Regions from separate parts of the Stenotrophomonas sp. STEN022 genome, predicted to be linked through region 2. Evidence: riboswitches for the same ligand, from Rfam matches in the RefSeq annotation. Region 2 holds a riboswitch; the other holds the start of a gene.

Region 1 (7,796 bases), on a different contig from region 2:
GATCGCGCAGTACACCGGCGGGCGTTTCATCTTCCTCACCTACAAGGACGCCAGTGATCCCTCCAGCGGCCCGGGCAGCGAGACCGTGCATGAGGTGGAGAACTATTCGGTCGACACCCTGGACAAGCTGGTGGTGAAGCTGGTGCGCGAGGAGCTGGCGCAGCTGCCGAAGGGCTGAGCTGTGCTCCCTCCCTTTGGCGAAGCCAAGGGGAGGGTTTGGGAGGGGTAGGCTTTTGGGCCGTTTGCAGATTGCCAGCTTCCAAGGCCATGCCCTGTAGTGCCGAGCCATGCTCGGCAGGGACTTTCCCGGTAACGTCTCTGCCGAGCATGGCTCGGCACTACCGATGGCACGCTTTTACCTCGTTGGCAACGGAATGCTGTCGTCCTGGCCTTGCTCGCGCGCCGCCATCGTCGCGCCATCGCCGCTCACGCGCATCATCTGCAGTGGTTGGCCATCGAAGCGGAATTCCAGTGCCGATTGCAGCCTATCCAGCGCCTGTACCTGCGTGCACAGTGAGCGCGCGTGCTGCTCCAGGGCAGCAGCGCGCCCTTCCAGGCGTTGCTCCAGTTCGGCATCGAGTTTGTCCGCGCGCGCATCCAGCTTGTCCTCGCCACCGGTGAATACCGCCCACAGCATGCTACGGGCGATGGAGCCGCTCAGGCTCTCGGCGGCATCCTGCACCCGTGCTTCGAAACCTTCATTGAACAGGTCCTGGTCCCAGCGGCCGCGGCCGATGGTCTGTTCGACAAAGCGCTCGGCCTCCTTGCGCAACTTGCGCACTTTGCGGGAGTTGGCGTTGCCGGTGAGGCCTTCGTAAACCGAGTCCAACGTATCGAAGCTGATGCCAACGGACTCGGTGGCGATGCCGGTCACCGCCGGCATCAGCCGGCGCACGCCATCCTCCAGGGCGCGCAGCCGTTGTGCATCTTCCGCTGAGACCGTCTGCATGCGGTTGTCTATGCTCAGCTGGCCGTCGTGGAACACGATCTCGCGCATCGGCAGCGTATCGCGACGCAGCCAGATACCGCCGCCGTCGACCAGCACGTTGTAGTCGGTGGACACGCCGCATTGGTCAGCGGACAGCTCCGGCGCCTTGACCGTGCCTGCCTGGGCGACCAGCGGCAGCAGCAGGGCCAGCGAAGTGGCGATGGGCAGCAGGCGCATGGCGGCGAGCTCGTGGCAGGAGGATGCGGCCAGCTTGGCCGCTCGCGGCAAGGGCTGCGTCGGCCGGAAGTCACGCCCGGAACTTCATCAGAAATTTACGTAGTCAAGACAGGTGGTTTCCCTACAAAAAAACTCTGCAAAAGGCTTGACTGCGCACACCGTTCGAGCAGGTTCCGGTGTCCGGCCGGGGCGGCAGACAGTCCAAGCCTTGTGCCGCAAGGCTTGGCAAAGAAATACTAGATTTGGTGTTGACCCTGTAATACACCCCCACTATCTTGTGCTCCGTCGGTTCTGGCGGAATTTTCCGTCGGATTAATAGGGAAGCCGGTGATGCCTTCAAGGCTAGTCCGGCACTGCCCCGCAGCGGTAATTGGGAACGACCCCGCCAACAGCACTGAGGCACAGGCCTTGGGAAGCGGCGGAGTAGGAGAAGGCCCCCGCCTTCCTGCCCATGAGTCCGAAGACCTGCCGACAGCCACGCGATGCACACCGCGTGGTGCCGGCTGCGGTGTCTTCGAGGGGAAGACGGCTGGTGACGTGGTGCCGTGGCTGCTGCCGACCCTGGGTCGTGCGCTGTCGCGGCTGCTGCGACGCCGTCCTTCCATGCTCGCTGCTCCGTACCGGCTCTGCTTCCTGCGCGGGCAGGAGCTGCGTGCATAACGTTTGCAAGGACACCATCGTCGTGACTGCCACTCATACTGACGTCGCTCCGGCTGAAGCCGGTTTTGAACTGACCCCGCCGCCGACCGCCACCGCCATGAGCGTGACCAAGCGCAATGGCAGCACCGAGCCGGTAGACCTCAACAAGATCGTCCGCGCCATCCAGCGTTGCTGCGAAGGCCTGCACGCGGTGGACCCGATGCGGGTGGCCACGCGCACCATCTCCGGCCTGTACAACGGCGCCAGCACCCAGGAACTGGATGAGCTGTCGATCCGTACCGCCGCCCTGCTGATCGGTGAAGAGCCCGAGTACGGCCGCCTGGCCGCGCGCCTGCTGGCCAACTTCATTGCGAAGGAAGTCTCTGGCCAGGAAATCCATGCGTTCTCGCAGTCGGTCGGCCGTGGCCACGAAGTCGGCCTGATCAACGACCGCCTGCTCAACTTCGTGCAGGTCAATGCACGCAAGCTCAACGACGCGATCGATCCGGGCTACGACCTGAACTTCGATTACTTCGGCTTGCGCACGATGTATGACCGCTACCTGCTGCGGCATCCGCATTCGCGCAAGGTCATCGAAACCCCGCAGCAGTTCTTCCTGCGCATCGCCAGCGCGCTGAGCGAGGACGTGCCAGAAGCATTGGCGCTGTACCAGCGCCTGGGCAGCCTGGATTACCTGCCGTCCAGCCCGACCCTGTTCAACGCCGGCACCAGCCACGAGCAGCTGTCCTCGTGCTTCCTGCTGGACTCGCCGCAGGATTCGCTGGAATCCATCTACGACCGCTATGCCGACATCGCCCAGCTGTCCAAGTTCAGCGGTGGCATCGGCGTCAGCTACACCCGCGTGCGTTCGCGTGGCTCGCTGATCAAGTCCACCAACGGCCACTCCAACGGCATCGTGCCGTGGCTGAAGACACTGGATTCCTCGGTGGCTGCGGTCAACCAGGGCGGCAAGCGCAAGGGCGCGGCCTGCGTCTATCTGGAAACCTGGCACGCCGACATCGAGGACTTCCTCGAACTGCGCGACAACGCCGGTGATGATTCACGCCGCACCCACAACCTCAATCTGGCCAACTGGGTGCCGGACCTGTTCATGCAGCGCGTCGAGGCTGACCAGGAATGGTCGCTGTTCGATCCGCGCGTGGTGCCGGAGTTGACCGACCTGTTCGGCCCGGCCTTCGAGCAGGCCTATGTGCAGGCGGAAACCCAGGGCAAGGCGCGCAAGACCGTGTCGGCACGCAAGCTGTATTCGCGGATGATGCGCACCCTTGCTGAGACCGGCAATGGCTGGATGACGTTCAAGGACAAGTGCAACCTGGCCAGCAACCAGACCCTGCGCGCGGGCAACGTGATCCACCTGTCCAACCTGTGCACCGAGATTCTGGAGATCACCTCCAACGACGAGACCGCGGTCTGCAACCTGGGCTCGATCAACCTCGGCAACCACCTCGACGCACATGGTGATTTCGATTTCGAGAAGCTGGCCGAGACCGTGCGCCTGGCCGTGCGTCAACTCGACCGCGTCATCGACCTGAACTTCTACCCGATCGAAACCGCACGCCGCGGCAACCTGCGCTGGCGCCCGGTCGGCCTGGGCTGCATGGGCCTGCAGGACGTGTTCTTCCGCAAGCGCCTGGCCTTCGACTCAGCCGAAGCACGCACGCTGTCGACCAAGATCGCCGAGGCCATCTATTTCCACGCGCTGGAAGTGTCCTGTGAACTGGCCCAGGAACGCGGCAAGCACCCCTCGTTCAACGACACCCGCGCTGCCCACGGCGAGCTGCAGTTCGATGCGTGGAACGTGGTGCCGGACGACGTCGAGCGTTGGGACGCACTGCGCGAGCGCATCAAGCAGCACGGCCTGCGCAACTCGCTGATCATCGCGATCGCGCCGACCGCGACCATCGCCTCGATTGCCGGTTGCTATGAGTGCGTCGAGCCGCAGGTGTCCAACCTGTTCAAGCGCGAAACCCTGTCCGGCGACTTCCTGCAGATCAACCGCCACCTGGTTGCCGAGCTGAAGCAGCTGGGCCTGTGGACGCCGGAAGTGCGCGATGCGATCAAGCTCGCCGACGGTTCCATCCAGAGCCTGCAGCAGATCCCGGAAACCCTGCGGCACATCTACCGCACCGCATGGGAACTGCCGATGCGTTCGCTGATCGACATGGCCGCCGCACGCGGTGCCTATATCGACCAGTCGGCCTCGCTCAACCTGTTCATGGAAAGCCCGAACATCGGCGCGATGTCGTCCATGTACATGTACGCCTGGAAGCAAGGCATCAAGACCACGTATTACCTGCGCTCGCGTCCGGCCACCAAGATCGCCAAAACCACGGTCAGCAGCTACACCCCGGTGGAAGCCGTGGCCTGCTCGCTGGAAAACCCGGAAGCCTGCGAAGCCTGCCAGTAAAGCTCAAAGCCCCTCTCCCGCCCGCGGGAGAGGGGTTGGGGTGAGGGCGCTCTTAAAAGCACGTAGCGCCACCCCCCCAAGGAACCAACCCTCATCCGGCGCTACGCGCCACCTTCTCCCGCAGGGAGAAGGGAATGGAGACCCAAAATGTCCGACTCCCCCCGTCAAATGCTGCTCGATCCCGGTTTCGAGCTGACCCTGCGTCCGATGCGTTACCCGGACTTCTACGAGATGTACCGCAATGCGATCAAGAACACCTGGACGGTGGAGGAGATCAATTTCCAGATCGACATCACCGACCTGCACCAGAAGATGTCGCCGGCCGACCAGCACCTGATCCACCGCCTGGTTGCCTTCTTCGCCACCGGTGACTCGATCGTGTCGAACAACCTGGTGCTGAACCTGTACCAGCACCTCAACGCGCCGGAAGCGCGCATGTACCTGTCGCGCCAGCTGTACGAAGAAGCGCTGCACGTGCAGTTCTACTTGACCCTGCTGGACAACTACCTGCCGGACCCGGAAGAGCGCTTCAAGGCCTTCGCTGCAGTCGAGAACATCGATTCGATCAAGAAGAAGGCGGCGTTCTGCTTCAAGTGGATCGATGCGCTGCAGGAAACCAAGCGTCTGGAAACCCGCGACGATCGCCGCCAGTTCCTGCTCAACCAGATCTGTTTCGCTGCCTGCATCGAAGGCTTGTTCTTCTTCGCCGCGTTTGCCTACGTGTACTACTTCCGTTCGCGCGGCCTGCTGCCGGGCCTGGCTTCGGGCACCAACTGGGTATTCCGCGATGAGAGCTGCCACATGGAGTTCGCGTTCGAGTGCGTGCGCAAGATCCGCGCTGAAGAACCCGATCTGTTCGACGCGAAGATGGAGCAGGAGGTCTACCAGATGCTGGAAGAGGCCATCGACTGTGAAGTGCAGTTCGCCGAGGACGTGCTGTCCGGTGGCGTGGCCGGCATCTCCACCCGCGACATGCGTGAATACCTGCAACATTGCGCCGACAACCATTTCCTGAAGCTGGGCATGGCCAAGAAGTACAACGTGCGCAACCCGCTGCCGTTCATGGAGCTGCAGGACGTGCAGGAACTGACCAACTTCTTCGAGCGCCGCGCCTCTGCGTACCAGGTGGGCGTGCAGGGCGAAGTGGCGTTCGATATGGCGTTTTGATTTGCTCCCTCCCTTTCACCGAAAGTGAAGGGGAGGGCGCTCGTCTCCCTCCCTTGCGCGAAGCGCAGGGGAGGGTTGGGGAGGGGGGCTTTGCAGGCTTCTGAGGCTTTATCAGCTTCGCGGCTCACGCCGCTCCTACAAAAATTCCTGCAGCTGCGTACACAAGCTGCACAGCTTCGCGGGCGTATCATCTGCGCCAACTTACAGGTGATGCCTCCATGACCCCCATCGTCGAAACCAATCCGCCGGTCGAAGTCCGCATGGCGGAAATCGTGTTCCCCAACCACACCAACCATATGGGCACGCTGTTCGGCGGCCAGGCGCTGGCGTGGATGGACAAGGCGGCCTTTCTCGCCGCTGCCCGTTACTCGCGTTGCACCGTGGTCACCGCACGCTCGGACCAGGTCGATTTCAAGCTGCCGATCCGCATCGGGCAGATGGTGGAAACCATCGGCCGGGTGGTCAAGGTCGGCCGCAGTTCGATGCATGTGGAAGTCGAACTGATCGCCGAAGACCTGCACAACGGCGAACGCGCGCTCTGCACCAAGGGCACCTTCGTGATGATCGCGCTCGATGGTGAAGGTCATCCAACCACCGTGCCGACGCTGCCGGCGCAGGCCTGAGCCGCACGGTGATGACCACTTCGTCGGCACAGACTGGGCGTTTATCGCCAGCGGTAATCACCGAACTGCCGCAGTTCATTGCTGGCCATCGGCGCCTGTTCGTGGTCACCGGTGCCGGTTGCAGCACCGACTCCGGCATCCCCGACTATCGCGACAGCGATGGGCAATGGAAGCGTACGCCGCCGGTGACCTACCAGGCCTTCATGGGAGAGGAGGCGACGCGCAGGCGTTACTGGGCGCGCAGCCTGCTCGGTTGGCCGCGCTTCGGCCAGGCCCTGCCCAATGGCACGCACCGTGCGCTGGCGGCGTTGGAAGCCGATGGTCGCATCGAGCTGTTGCTGACCCAGAACGTGGATTGCCTGCATCAAGCGGCGGGCAGCCAGACCGTGATCGACCTGCATGGTCGCCTGGACCAGGTGCGCTGCATGGGTTGCGAAGCACGCAGCTCGCGCGAGTTGCTGCAACAACGACTGCTGCACGCCAACCCTGGTTGGGACGTACTGGAAGCGGGCATCGCGCCCGATGGTGATGCCGATCTGGAGGCTGATTTCTCTTCGTTCGATGTGCCTGCCTGCGAAGCATGTGGCGGCGTGTTGAAGCCGGACGTGGTGTTCTTTGGCGAGAACGTGCCGCGCGAACGTGTGGCCGCGGTGCACGAGCACCTGCAGCGTTCCGACGCGGTGCTGGTGCTGGGTTCGTCGCTGATGGTGTACTCGGGTTTCCGCTTCGTCGATGCCGCCGCCAAGGCCGGTTTGCCGATAGCTGCCGTCAATCTTGGCCGCACCCGCGCCGATCACCTGCTGTCGTTGAAGGTGGAAATGCCTTGTGCCCAGGCACTTGCCTTCCTGTTGGACGGCATCAAGACGCAGTGATCCATCTTGCCGGTTGAATCAACGGCCGGCGCGGCGTGCAATGAGCGCCCCCACTGTTGATGGACGTTCCCCACGTGAGCCAGCTTTTCTCACCGTTGTCGCTAGGCCCGCTTTCCCTCTCCAACCGTATCGTCATCGCGCCGATGTGCCAGTACTCGGCGCAGGATGGGCAGGCCACTGATTGGCACACGATCCACCTGGGTCAGCTGGCGCAGTCCGGCGCCGGCCTGTTGATCATCGAAGCCACGGCGGTGGAGCCGCGTGCGCGCATCAGCTGGGCCGATCTTGGCTTATGGGACGACGCTACCGAGGCGGCATTGGGCAAGGTGCTGGCATCGACGCGACGCTGGTCGAACATGCCGATCGGCGTGCAGCTGGCGCATGCCGGGCGCAAGGCGTCCACTGCGCGCCCGTGGGACGGTGGTGGCGCGATCGCCCCGGGTCAGGAACACGGCTGGCAGGTGCTGGCGCCGTCGGCGCTGCCGTTCAAGGCCGGTGACCCGATCCCGGAAGCGTTGGATGATGCCGGCATCGAAGCCGTGGTCGAAGACTTTGTCGCTGCCGCCAGGCGCGCGGTGCGGCTGGGTCTGGAGCTGATCGAGCTGCATGCCGCACACGGCTACCTGCTACACCAGTTCCTGTCGCCGCTGAGCAACCGGCGTGACGACGCGTACGGCGGTTCGCTGGAGAACCGCATGCGCCTGCTGTTGCGTGTATTCGATGCGGTGCGCGCGGTGGTGCCGGCCAATGTGGCCTTGGGTGTGCGCATCTCCGCCACCGATTGGGTGGAAGGCGGCTGGGATGTCGCCCAGAGCATTGAGCTGGCCAAGGCGCTGGAAGCACGTGGCAACGATTTCCTGCATGTTTCCAGTGGCGGGCTGGACCCACGCCAGCAGATTCCG
Region 2 (7,796 bases):
CCGTCTTCGCCACGCTCAACACGCAGGCGCACACGGGTGCCGTAATCGATGCGCATCGCCCACAGCGAGGACAGGCTCATCCCACAAACCCGCGACACCACCAGCCGCAACACGCCGGCATGGCTGACCACCAGAACCGGCTGGCCGTCGCCATCGTCTTCGTCCACCAAGCGATGCAACTGCGCTTCAACGCGCGCTTGGAACTGCTGCCAGGACTCGCCGTTGGGCGGCACCACATCGTGTGGTTCGCTGTAGAAGCCAGCAAGCTGCTCGGCAGGAACTTCGTCAAAATGCAGCCCGTCCCAATCGCCGAAGTCGAGCTCGGCCCAGTCCGGGTGGATCTCGCAGAACTGGTTGCTGCCAGCCACCAGTGCATGCGCGGTGTCCAGCGCGCGCCGGCGCGGTGAAGTGATCACCCGGCTCCAGCCAATGCCGGCATGGCAGCGGTACAGCGTGTCCATCGCACCTTCGATCAAAGGCGGATCGGTACGTCCGTCGAGGTGGCCGGCCCGTCCGGTGGAGGCGTGCCGCATCAGATCAAGAATCATCGGCCGCCACCGCGATCGGCAACAGCTGCCTCGGCGAACGTCGCCATGCTGTTGTGCAGGGCGCAGGCCATGCGCACCAGCGGCAACGCGAGCGCGGCACCGGAACCTTCACCAAGACGCAGGTCCAATGACAGCAGCGGCTGCGCCTGCAGTGCCTCCAACAAGCGGATGTGACCACGCTCGGCAGACTGGTGCGAGAACAGCAACCACAGCCGCACGCTCGGGTTGATACGCACGGCGGCCAATGCCGCAGCGGAGACAATGAAGCCATCCACCAACACTGGGATGCGCCGTTGCGCAGCGGCAATCATCGCCGCGCTGATCGCTGCGATTTCCAATCCACCCACGCGCTGCAGTGCCTCGCAAGCAGGGAACTCCGCTGCATTGATCGCCTCGCCGTGCAGACCCAGCGCACGTGCGATCAGGTTCTTCTTCTGCACCATGCGCACCGCGTCCAGGCCAGTACCGGCGCCAACCAACTCGTCCAATGGCAACGGGCCAAGCACGGCAGCGATGGCACTCGCAGCAGTGGTGTTGCCGATGCCCATCTCGCCGAACACCAACAAATCCGCACCATCGGCACAGGCAGCCTCCACCGCGCGGCGACCCGCATCGAAGGCAGCGTCCAGATCGACTGCCGACATCGCCGGGCCTGCACTGAAGTCAGCAGTACCACGCAGGGTCTTGGCACTGACCACGCCGGCAATCGCTGTGGTGGCGCGGCTGCCCACATCCCACACGTGCAGTGGCAGGCCCAATTCGCGCGCCAGCACCGCAATGGCAGCACCGCCGCCGGCGAAGTTGTGCAGCATCTGCACCGTCACTTCGGCCGGGTAAGCCGACACGCCCTGCGCGGTCACGCCGTGGTCGCCTGCGAACACCACCACCGGCACACGCTGCGCCACCGGCTGATCCACGCCTTGCAGCGCAGCCAGTTCAACGGCCAATGTCTCCAAACGACCCAGGGCGCCTTCCGGCTTGGTCAGCTGGCGCTGGCGCAGCAGCGCGCGCTGCCGGTATTCCTGCGAAGGCTGGCCGCAGGCCTGCCCGTACCATGTTTCTGTCACGACACTTCCGATACTGCGTTTGCAGCGCGCATTCTAGCCACTCGGCAACAGTGCTGTGCAGGGCTTGTTTCGCCCGCCCCCAATCAAATCGAACTCATGCAACACGTAGCCCGGGTGAGCGCAGCGCACCAGGGGAACGAGATTGCAGCACCGCTGCAAGCCTGCGGCGCCATGAGCTCCCCGGGTGCGCTGACGCTTACCCGGGCTACGTTGAGCTGCGGTTGCAGACACTGAACTATGCCGGCCGTTGCCGCCCATTCCGGCAACGCTGGCGGCAATGGCATAGAATGCGCGCACTTTCGGGTGACCGACCGGCATTGCCGATCGGTTGAAACGGGAAGCCGGTGCCGCGCACTGCTGGAACTCCAGCATGTCGCCATTCCGGCACTGCCCCCGCAACGGTAAGCAGGACAAGTCCAGACATGGCGCCACTGTGCACGGCACGGGAAGGCGTCTGGACGGAAGCGGCGCACGCCGCCTCGCCTGCGAGTCCGGAGACCGGCCCGGAAGCCGACTGGTTGCGATGCGGAGGGCATGGCGGCGGCTGTAGCGCCGTGTGCGCCGCCTCCGTCTTCTCCCTCTTCTGGCAGCCTCCCCAATCCGCCTGCGCGGGAGCGTGCAGGCCCAGGAGCTTCCATGAAACTGTCTTACCACACCCTTTCGCTCTCCCTTGCCCTGGCATTGCCGGGCGTTGCGGCCGCGCAGAACGCACCGACCGAGCTGGACGATGTCACCGTCACCGCGACCCGCACCCCGATCTCCATCGAGAACAGCGTGGTGCCGGTGCAGGTCATCGACCGTGCGCAGATCGACCACAGCCAGGCCAACTCGCTGCAGGACCTGCTGCGCGGCCGCGCCGGCCTGGACTTCGCCAACCAGGGCGGCAACGGCAAGATCACCTCGCTGTTCCTGCGTGGCAGCAACTCCAACCAGGTGCTGGTGCTGGTGGACGGCGTGCGCGTGGCCTCGGCCACCAGCGGCATGGCCGCCCTTCAGGACCTGCCGGTTGACCAGATCGAGCGGATTGAAATCGTGCGTGGCCCGCGTTCGAGCCTGTATGGCTCCGAGGCCATCGGCGGCGTGATCCAGATCTTCACCCGCAACGCTGGCCAGGGCCTGCAGCAGAACCTGGCGATCACCGCCGGCAGCAACAACCTGCGCCAGGTCAGCGCCGGTTTCAGCAACCGCGGTGAGCGCGGCTGGATCTCGGCCCAGGGCGGCTACCAGAAGACCGACGGCATCAACGCCTGCCGCGGCACCGCCGCTGGCTGGGGCGCCGGCTGCTTCGCCGATGAGCCGGACCGCGATGGCTACCGCAACACCTCCATCAACGTGCGCGGTGGCTACGCCCTGACCGACACGCTGAGCCTGGAAGGCCATGTGCTCAACGCCGACAGCTTCAACGAATACGACGGCAGCATCTTCGGCGGCAACGAGGCCGACAACCGCCAGCAGGTCTACGGTGCCAAGCTCGCCTGGGCCGCATCGGATAGCTTCCGTCTGAGCGCACAGCTTGGCCGCAACCGCGATGAGGCTGACAACTACTTCGCCAACGCTGCCACTGGTACCCGCAGCTTCGCCAGCGCCTTCGATACCCGCCGCGACACCGCCAGCGTGCAGGGCGACTTCAGCTTCGCCGAAGGCCAGCAGATCACCGCTGGCGCTGATTGGCAGAACGACAAGGTCACCAGTTCCACCGCCTTCGACATCGACCAGCGCGACAACCTCGGCGTGTTTGCCGAATACCAGGGCCAGTTCGGCGCGCACTCGCTGCAGGCCAGCGTGCGCAATGACGACAACGAGCAGTTCGGCAACCACACCACCGGCAGCCTGGGCTACGGCTTTGCCTTCGGCAACGGCTTCCGCCTGACCGCCAGCGCCGGCACCGGCTTCAAGGCACCGACCTTCAACGACCTGTACTACCCGGGCTTCAGCAACCCGAACCTGAAGCCGGAAGAATCCAAGAGCCTGAACCTCGGCATCGCGCAGTACGCCGACAACTGGAACTGGACCTTCAATGCATACGAAACCCGCGTCGACCAGCTGATCGGCTATGACAGCAACTTCGACCTGGTCAACGTTGCCGAAGCCCGCATCCGCGGCGCCGAGCTGACCGGCTACCTGTCGCTGGCCGGCTTCGACATCAACGCCCAGGCCAGCTTCACCGACCCGCGCGACCATACCTCCGGCGCTGCCACCTATGACAACCTGCTGGCCCGCCGCGCGCGCACCAGCGGCCGTCTGGACGTGGACAAGAACTTCGGCCCGCTGCGTCTGGGCGTGACCGCTGCAGGCAGCGGCCACCGCTTCGACAACGCTGCCAACAGCGTGCGTCTGGCCGGCTACGGCACCATGGATGTGCGCGTTGAATACGCCATCAACGATGCATGGAGCCTGCAGGCCAAGGCCGCCAACGTGTTCGACCGCGAGTACGAAACCGTTGCCTGGTACAACCAGCCGGGCCGCGAATACCAGCTGACCCTGCGTTACAACAGCAAGGCCAACTGAGCCGGCGGAGCCGCAGCGCCGCTGCGGTTTTCACCAGCGTTGAAACAAGCAGGGCCGACGGTGATTCCGTCGGCCCTGTTCTGTTTGCAGTAGCGGAAGTTCGTCAAAGCTTCATGCGCAGACCGATGTTGAAGGTGCGGCCCAGCACGTCATACACCGCCGCCTGGTAGCCGCTCTGGTTGAAGCCGGCACCGCCAGCCTCCGCGCCTGGCACACGCGGCGGCGCGCGATCAAACGCGTTGTTGAGACCGCCGAATACGCTGAACTTTGGCGTGAACTGATAGCTGGCGTAGAGATCGCTGTAGAAGGTATTGCCAGCCCACTCGCGCTCATACGACGCAGTGGACGTATTGCTGCCACGCATCTTCGACACATGCCGCAATGTCCAGTAGAAACTGGCCTTGGGATTGGACCAACCGGCACGTACCGTGCCCTTCCACTTCGGCGTGCCCCACAGCGTCAGGTAATCCCATTCGTCATTCGGGTTCAACGGGTCGGCGACAAACTTGCGCTCCAGGGTCCGGCCGTAGCTGAGGTCCACCAGGATGCGGCCCGCATTGGAGCTGGCTACACCACCCAGGTCGTGGTACCAGTTGGCGTTGATGTCCACGCCACGGGCGATGCTCTGCGACAGGTTCAACTGTTGTACGGCGACTTCGACGATGTCGCCCGCCGAATCGCGGGTGACCAGATCGCAGAAAGTATTGTTCAAGCTGGCCTGGTCGACGCAGCGGTTGAGGATGGTCTGGTAGTCCAGGGTTGAGATCACCCCGCGCAGGTCGATCTTGTAGTAGTCGGCCGACACCGTCAGGTTGGAGATGAAGCGCGGCCGCAGCACCACGCCGAAGGTGGTGGTCTTGGCAGTTTCCGGCTTCAGATTGACGTTGCCCGAATAGACGATGTCCTTCCACTGCCAGTAGTTGCCGACGCTGGTATCGCTGGGGCTGATGGCCGCGCAATTGCCCGCCGTGTAGCTGGTTCTACTGGTGCGGTTGGCCAACGCATAGTCGTTGCAGGGATCGTAGATCCACGCCGACGACACGCTGCCCGCCGTGTACAACTCACCGATGTTGGGCGCACGGATGGCCTTGCCGTAGGTACCGCGCAAAGTGACGTCGTCGATCGGCGCCCACTCCAGACCGACCTTCGTCGTCGTGGTGCGGCCGGCGGTGCTGTAGTCCGAGACGCGTCCAGCCAGCTCCAGCGACAGGCGCTCGGCACCGGTCACACCCGACAACAGCGGCAGGCTGAGTTCGCTGAAGATCTCCTTGACGCTGAACTCGCCGGTCAGGCTGCTCTGGGTGGTGCCCAAGGTCGGATCGTAGGCCGGGTTGGTCGGGTCGTACTGGGCGATGGTGCCAATCTCATTGCGTTCCTTGCGGTACTCCGCACCCACCACGATCTTGGCTTCACCACCTGGCAGGTCGAACAGGCCGCCAGAGGCATAGGCCGATGCAACTTTCTGGGTCAGCGTGGTCGTGGACCAGTCAGTGTCATAGGTCAGCCAGTCGACCATTTCCGAGGTCAGGCGCTTGAACGGATTGATCGCCACACAGCCGGCCGGGCCATCCCAGCAGATCGGGTTGCCAGCGCCATCCACGTAGGAATTCAATCCCGAGAGCAGCCGGTCGTAGGAACCGGCATTGAGTTCGCGGGTGCGCTGGCGGCTACGCCCGTAAGAATAGTAAGCCTCGTAATTCCAGCTGCGGCCGAAGAAGTCGAAATAGCCTTCCGCACCCACGGTTGCCTGCAGCAACTTGCGATCGGTCTGCTGGCGCATATGCCCCAGCTCTTCATCGAAATGGCGACCGAAGGCGATGCCATTGGTGAATGCCCCACCGTTGGCGGTGATCATTTCCTGGGTGATGAAGGGGCTGTAATACGGCACCACCTCACTACCGCCCGAGCCATAGGTGCTGAGCGAGCGCCAGGATGCTTCGGACTGGCTCTGCGAATAGTTGACCGTACCCACCAGGCGCAGCGCATCGTTGACGTCGAAATCCAGCGTCGAACGCACGGTCTGGCGATCCGACGGCGTCACCAGGTACCAGGAATCGTAGCGGCCACCAAACTCACCGCCATCGGTGGTGCCCTGCTGCAGCACGTTGAAGCCGGTGCTGAGGTTGGTCAGCCCACCCGGGCCGAGTTGCGAGTGACGCAGTGAGCCATCCGGATTGAAGGTGTACAGGCAGTTGGCAGCGTTGGCCGAGCTGCAGTTACCGAGCAGCACGGTCGCGTTTGGCGAGTTGTAGACGTTGCGACTGTTGTCGAGGATCACATACGGATCAGTGCTCTTGGCGCGCGCGTAATACGGGTAGCCGTTGGCGGTCCATGGACGATCCTGGCCGCGCACCGTGCCGGAGTTTTCCTCCCAGAAGCCGTATAGGGTGAAGTTGCCACGGTTGTCGGCGAAGTTCTTGCCGAACAGAACGTCACCGGTATACGTCGGCATGTCGCCACGTGAGGAATCACCGTAGCGAACGCTGGCTTCCAGGCCTTCGTAGTCGCGCTTGAGGACGAAGTTGACCACTCCGTTTACCGCATCGGCGCCATACAGCGCGGAGGCGCCACCGGTGACCACGTCCACGCGCTCGATCATGCTTGCAGGCAGTGCACTCACGTCCACACCGGCGGTGCCGGGGATTGATGCAACCTGGCGACGGCCATCCACCAGCGTCAAGGTGCGCTGCACACCCATGCCACGCAGGTCCAGCGCACTGACACCGACATTACCGGTCTGGTTGGCGGTCTGGCTGGTCTGGGTTGCCGCAAAGCTGGGCAACTGGTTCACCAGATCGGCGATCTGGGTGTAACCGGAGGCCTGGATTCTTTCCGCATTGATTGCCGTCACCGGCGCCGGACCTTCGAAGCCCGGCTCACGACGGATACGCGAGCCGGTCACGATCACGGTATCGAGATTCTTCGCTTCGGCGCCCGCAGCCTGTTGTTCCTTCGCGGCCTCCCCGGCAGCATCCTGCGCCCAGGCCGAGCCCATGGTGGTAGCACACAGCGCAATAGCAACAGCGACTGCCAATTGGCCACGCCGACGACACGGCAAGCGCTTGGCGCGATCGATCGTTTTCATCTACTTCCCCTCGAATATGAAATGTCCAACGAAAATTGAGCAATCAACAACATCTGCTGCGGTTCGCACCTGCCCAATGCCACACCTTGATTGAAGTGAGGCTTCAGCAACGACTGCAGGTCGACGACGACACAACACCGATCAACTACTTCGCGAAGACTTCGTCCATTTCCCGCGCACACACCGACCGACCTCGGCGCGTGCAAACGCGAAGGTCGACAGCAGATGGAGCAGTCACGATCCTGATGGCCGCGAACAAGGCCGGACCGAAGGCAAAAAACACACACAAGCCCAAACCGGACCCGGCTGCATCGCGTACGCCGGTTCTGGCAGACACGCACTACCGGCCCAGGTTATTAGATCCGCCTAATACCAGCGCCCGGACGGGTATAGACGCGCGCCTTCCCGCTGATCAACAGGAAGATCGCAAAAAACAATACAACCCGTAACAAGTGCAACCATTTGATTTGTATAAACATGCAAGAACGAAAGAAGTGCATGACCGTACATTTCGGGTTCAATACTCCACTGGACCCCAAGCTGTGCGCTAGGTGTATCTTTACTTGCACGGTGCGGATTTCAGCATAC

What was found. A riboswitch is a leader RNA that binds a small molecule or an ion and turns the genes downstream of it on or off. The one in region 2 is predicted to bind cobalamin.
Region 1: linked by a shared signal. The riboswitch ahead of ACVOMF_RS02210 (ribonucleoside-diphosphate reductase subunit alpha) and the one ahead of btuB (TonB-dependent vitamin B12 receptor) in region 2 are both predicted to bind cobalamin.

The regions. Positions count from the first base shown of each region.
Region 1 is NZ_JBRREG010000005.1:1,576-9,371, forward strand. Features, by position in the region: gene ACVOMF_RS02200 (VWA domain-containing protein) at 1-178, shown strand, start outside; gene ACVOMF_RS02205 (DUF2884 family protein) at 356-1,165, opposite strand; cobalamin riboswitch at 1,435-1,651, shown strand; gene ACVOMF_RS02210 (ribonucleoside-diphosphate reductase subunit alpha) at 1,923-4,232, shown strand; gene ACVOMF_RS02215 (ribonucleotide-diphosphate reductase subunit beta) at 4,380-5,399, shown strand; gene ACVOMF_RS02220 (acyl-CoA thioesterase) at 5,618-6,022, shown strand; gene ACVOMF_RS02225 (NAD-dependent protein deacetylase) at 6,034-6,894, shown strand; gene ACVOMF_RS02230 (NADH:flavin oxidoreductase/NADH oxidase) at 6,969-7,796, shown strand, end outside.
Region 2 is NZ_JBRREG010000077.1:14,759-22,554, reverse strand. Features, by position in the region: gene ACVOMF_RS15455 (histidine phosphatase family protein) at 1-548, opposite strand, end outside; gene cobT (nicotinate-nucleotide--dimethylbenzimidazole phosphoribosyltransferase) at 545-1,615, opposite strand; cobalamin riboswitch at 1,900-2,136, shown strand; gene btuB (TonB-dependent vitamin B12 receptor) at 2,252-4,123, shown strand; gene ACVOMF_RS15440 (TonB-dependent receptor plug domain-containing protein) at 4,227-7,208, opposite strand; gene ACVOMF_RS15435 (hypothetical protein) at 7,244-7,657, shown strand.